2 regions of the Alkalihalobacillus phoenicis genome follow, and region 2 is predicted to be linked to the other one. Evidence: a T-box and tRNA genes for the amino acid it is inferred to sense, from the RefSeq annotation. Region 2 holds a T-box; the other holds one or more tRNA genes.
The links. The T-box of region 2 lies ahead of thrS (threonine--tRNA ligase). A T-box ahead of a tRNA ligase gene usually reads a tRNA of that ligase, here a tRNA-Thr.
Positions count from the first base shown of each region.

Region 1 (2,465 bases), 1.3 Mb from region 2:
CAAAAATTAATCATGTGGTTGGGGTGTCAAAAGCTTATACGACTCGTGTTGGTGATGGCCCATTCCCAACAGAGTTAGTTGATGAAATTGGTGACCAAATTCGTGAAGTTGGGAATGAGTATGGTACAACTACAGGCCGTCCACGTCGTGTTGGTTGGTTTGATTCAGTTGTCGTTCGCCATGCACGTCGTGTGAGTGGATTGACGGATCTTTCATTAAACTCAATCGACGTTTTAACAGGGATTGAAACATTAAAGATTTGTACCGCTTATAAATATCGTGGTGAAGTTGTCGAAGAATTCCCTGCAAGTCTTAAAGTTCTTGCAGAATGTGAACCTGTTTATGAAGAATTACCTGGTTGGACGGAAGATATTACAGGAGTAAAATCTTTACATGAACTTCCAGAAAATGCTCGTCATTATATTGAGCGTGTTTCCCAATTAACAGGTATTCCATTAACGATTTTCTCTGTTGGACCAGATCGTAACCAAACAAATCTTGTTCGTGGAGTTTTTGCTTAATTGCACTAGTTAAGAAAATGAAAACGGCGAAAATGCAAGGAAAGGCTTGTGTTTTCGCTACGTTTTCGATATGCTAATGAAGGTTGTTTTAGAAATTTTGTGTTTCCACAAAAAAAATAAAAATATTTTATAAAAATACTTGCAGTAGTGTTTTGTCTGTGGTATTATAAATCTTGTCGCTAAGGCGAGTAAGACAAGCAAGATAATAGGAGCCATTAGCTCAGTCGGTAGAGCATCTGACTTTTAATCAGAGGGTCGAAGGTTCAAGTCCTTCATGGCTCACCATTACTCTTAAATTTTAAGTGTATTGGCCCGTTGGTCAAGCGGTTAAGACACCGCCCTTTCACGGCGGTAACACGGGTTCGAATCCCGTACGGGTCACCAATTTTTATTTTATCTTTAATACGGTCCGGTAGTTCAGTTGGTTAGAATGCCTGCCTGTCACGCAGGAGGTCGCGGGTTCGAGTCCCGTCCGGACCGCCATGAGTTTTATATTTCGGTTATTTTTAAGTTGGCTTGGTAGCTCAGTCGGTAGAGCAATGGACTGAAAATCCATGTGTCGGCGGTTCGATTCCGTCCCAAGCCACCATTTTTTTATGCCGATCTAGCTCAATTGGTAGAGCAACTGACTTGTAATCAGTAGGTTGGGGGTTCAAGTCCTCTGGTCGGCATTTTATATAGATTTTACTTTTTGTTCAGTATGCAATGGCATGCTTTTTTATTTGGATAAATATTAGTAGAATTTTTTGAATGGTTATTAGTTGTATAAAAGGCAGATAGGAAAACTCCTATCTGCCTTTTATACTTGTTACCGTAAAAGTGCACCTGTTAGAAGTTAAAATCGTTTCTTATCCGATTAGGGTATGTGACGGTTTTTTTGTTTTTTAGGGAATAGTTGCAAAATCAATAAGTTGCCCTGTTGGTGCTGTTAGTGATTATAGTCATTTTAAGAAGTAGGAAAAGAAAGAATTAGGTTATTCACTATTGATTAAGCTGGCTAATGTGAAAAAGCAGACTTTTATCATGAATTTTTATCCAAAAAGATTACAAATCAATTTCATTTAGTAATATTGACTCACCTTAATTAGAATTATGCTAGAATGGGGGAGGTTTATTTGGTTTATATAAGAAAATTTCAAATACAAAAGCTAGATTATTAGATTATAAGAAAGAACTGATTGTACGTTTACAGGCAATTGGCGAGAGGATTTTAAAAGGATTATGATAGTTTGGAATAAAGTAGAAAAACAGCAAGCAGTTGATTTACGCTTAAAGCAACCTATTTATAAACACTGGATATTAGCGATGGTATTGCTCTTATCGATTTCAGGTGTCTCTAATGTGTTGGCTAGTTCAGATTTGATGATGGAGAAGGTTTATCATATTTATCTTGAAGAAGAGTTTATTGGGACAGTCGATGATGAAGAAGATTACTTGGGCTTTTTAAATGAGCTATTAGAAGAAGAGCAAGAGCGACATTTCGGGCTAACCTTTGATTTTAAAGAGACGATTGATGTTATACCTGAGCTCGTTTTTATCCCAAATGCGAATACGGAACAAACGAAAGAAAAGCTAGCTGAGTTACTAACGGTAAAGGCTGTGGCGACAGCTCTTGTGATTGAGGAAGACGAGGTTGTTTATTTGGCTGAACAAGAGGCAGTCGCACAGTTAAAAAAGCAAATGGTCTTAGAACAAGTTGAAGAGGAAGCTTTTGAAGAGTATGTGCTTTCTTTACAAGAAGAAGGTTCATTGAAAGTGAATGAAGAAGAAGTAGCGAGGAAGTTGCCCTCTTCAGAAAGTGGCGAGCGTGAACCGGTTCATACTAACGAAATGAATGATAAAGAGATTGGGTTAGAATTGGAAGAAAAGCTCATTAATTCGGTTTCTTTTACAACGGACATTGAAAGTAAACAAGTGCTCGTTTCACCTGAAAAAGTTAGCACT
Region 1 covers NZ_CP154853.1:4,150,994-4,153,458, forward strand. Annotated here, with positions in the region: gene AA0017_RS19530 (adenylosuccinate synthase) at 1-521, shown strand, start outside; tRNA gene AA0017_RS19535 (tRNA-Lys) at 731-806, shown strand; tRNA gene AA0017_RS19540 (tRNA-Glu) at 831-905, shown strand; tRNA gene AA0017_RS19545 (tRNA-Asp) at 928-1,004, shown strand; tRNA gene AA0017_RS19550 (tRNA-Phe) at 1,035-1,110, shown strand; tRNA gene AA0017_RS19555 (tRNA-Thr) at 1,120-1,192, shown strand; gene AA0017_RS19560 (peptidoglycan DD-metalloendopeptidase family protein) at 1,743-2,465, shown strand, end outside.
Region 1: it encodes a tRNA-Thr, which carries the amino acid that the T-box ahead of thrS (threonine--tRNA ligase) is inferred to sense. The anticodon was not compared.

Region 2 (2,465 bases):
CCTTCGGTAAATAAAAGGGCATACCAGGAGCTTCTTCTGAGAACATAAACAACTCTAACTCCTTCCCTAATTTTCGATGGTCACGTTTTTTCGCTTCCTCTACCATCTCTAAATGACCGTTCAACTCATCTTCTTTAAAAAAAGCTGTCCCATAAATTCTTTGTAGCATCTTATTTTGACTGTCTCCCCGCCAGTAGGCACCTGCTACATTTAATAATTTAAAAAATTTAATTTTACTCGTTTCGGCAACATGAACTCCACGGCACAAATCAAAAAATTCTCCTTGTTCATATATTGAAACTTGTTCCCCTTCTGGTATCGCGTCAATAAGCTCGAGCTTGTAGCAATCATCCATTTCAGTAAATCGTCTTAGTGCCTCCTCTCGACTAACTTCAATTCTTTTTATTTCTAGGTTTTCAGCTACAATTCTTTTCATTTCCTTTTCAATCTTTGGCAAATCCTCCACGGAAATACTTTTATCGGAATCCAAATCATAATAAAAACCATCTTCAATAACCGGTCCTATCCCTAGCTTTATATTTGGATAAAGCCTTTTTAGTGCTTGAGCCATTAAATGAGCTGCACTATGACGCATAACACTTAAAGCTTCCTTCGTTCCCTCAAGAACAATCTCCAATTTTCCTTCTTTAAAAAGTGGTTGCCTTAAATCAACAAGCATGCCATTCCATTTTCCTACGACCGCCTTTTTCTTTAAGTTTGGACTAATGGAGAGGGCAATTTCCTCTGGTGTTATCCCTTTCTTCCCTTCTATTTTCAATCCATCAGGCAAAATAATCTCAATAAATTCTGACATTTAAAATCACTCCTTCGCTTAAAATAAAGGGCTCATTTTCCAATGAATAGTTGCCATCGATTCGCAACCAAATTAATCCCCTAAAAAACCCATTAAAAAAATAGCAAATAAAAAAACACCCATCCCCAAAAAAGGGACGAGTGTTCGTCGTGTTTCCACCCTTGTTTCCATACCCATACAGAATATGACTTCTCATACACGATAACGAGTGTGAATCGGCTTCCATTACTACTACTCGGTTCACAGAAGCAGTTCAAAGGCGGTAAGTAAAACGACGTATTAGAAAGCTCCCACCTTCACTTTCCTCTCTGTAAATCGTCTCGTTTTACCTTTTGTCCTCATCAAAACTATTTTGTAATCTCCAATTTCATTTGTTCAATAAACCGTTCTAACGAAACAGAATCTGACTTCTGCTCACCATATTTTCGAATGTTCACGGCATTCGCTTCTACTTCTTGATCACCTAATACGAGCATATACGGTGTTTTTTGCATTTGGGCTTCCCGGATTTTGTACCCAAGCTTTTCGTCACGCTCATCAATGGTGACACGTGCTCCAATCGCTTGTAATTGCTCTTGAACTTTTTTCGCATAATCTAAATGCACTTCTGGAGAAACAGGGATGATTTGTGCTTGTACTGGAGCAAGCCAAGTTGGGAAAGCTCCTTTGTATTCCTCAAGTAAAAAAGCGACAAAACGTTCCATAGTCGAGACAACGCCACGATGGACAACGACTGGACGATGTTGCTGACCATCTTCGCCAACATAAGTTAAATCAAAACGCTCTGGCAATAAGAAATCTAATTGCACAGTCGATAATGTTTCGTCTTTTCCTAAAGCGGTACGAACTTGTACATCAAGTTTCGGACCATAGAATGCCGCTTCACCTTCTGCTTCATAATAATCCACATCAAGCTCATCCATTGCTTCTTTTAACATCCCTTGTGCTTTATTCCACATTGCATCGTCATCAAAATATTTTTCTTTATCTTCTGGGTCACGATAAGATAAACGGAATTGATATTTATCAATGCCAAAATCTTTATAAACCTCTGTAATTAGATGAACGACACGCAAAAATTCTTCTTTAATTTGATCGGGGCGACAGAAAATATGAGCATCATTTAAAGTCATGCCACGAACCCGCTGTAAACCTGATACTGCACCAGACATCTCATAACGATGCATCATCCCAAGTTCAGCAATACGTAATGGTAATTGACGATAACTACGCATGTCTTGTTTATAAACCATCATATGATGCGGACAGTTCATCGGACGAAGCACAAACTCTTCATTGTCACGTTCCATCACCGGGAACATATCATCTTGATAATGGTCCCAATGTCCAGATGTTTTGTATAATTCTGAGCTTCCTAAAATCGGTGTATAAACATGCTGATAGCCTAAACGCTCTTCTTTATCCACGATGTAACGCTCAATAATGCGGCGAACCGTTGCCCCTTTTGGTAACCATAGTGGCAGACCTTGCCCAACTTTTTGCGATAAAGCAAAAATTCCTAATTCTTTTCCTAACTTACGATGGTCACGTTCCTTCGCCTCTTCTAAAATGCGTAAATGCTCTTTTAAATCTTCTTTTGTAAAAAAGGCCGTTCCATATACACGTTGCAACATTTTATTTTTGCTATCAC
Region 2 covers NZ_CP154853.1:527,956-530,420, reverse strand. Annotated here, with positions in the region: gene thrS (threonine--tRNA ligase) at 1-814, opposite strand, end outside; T-box leader at 944-1,168, opposite strand; gene thrS (threonine--tRNA ligase) at 1,162-2,465, opposite strand, start outside.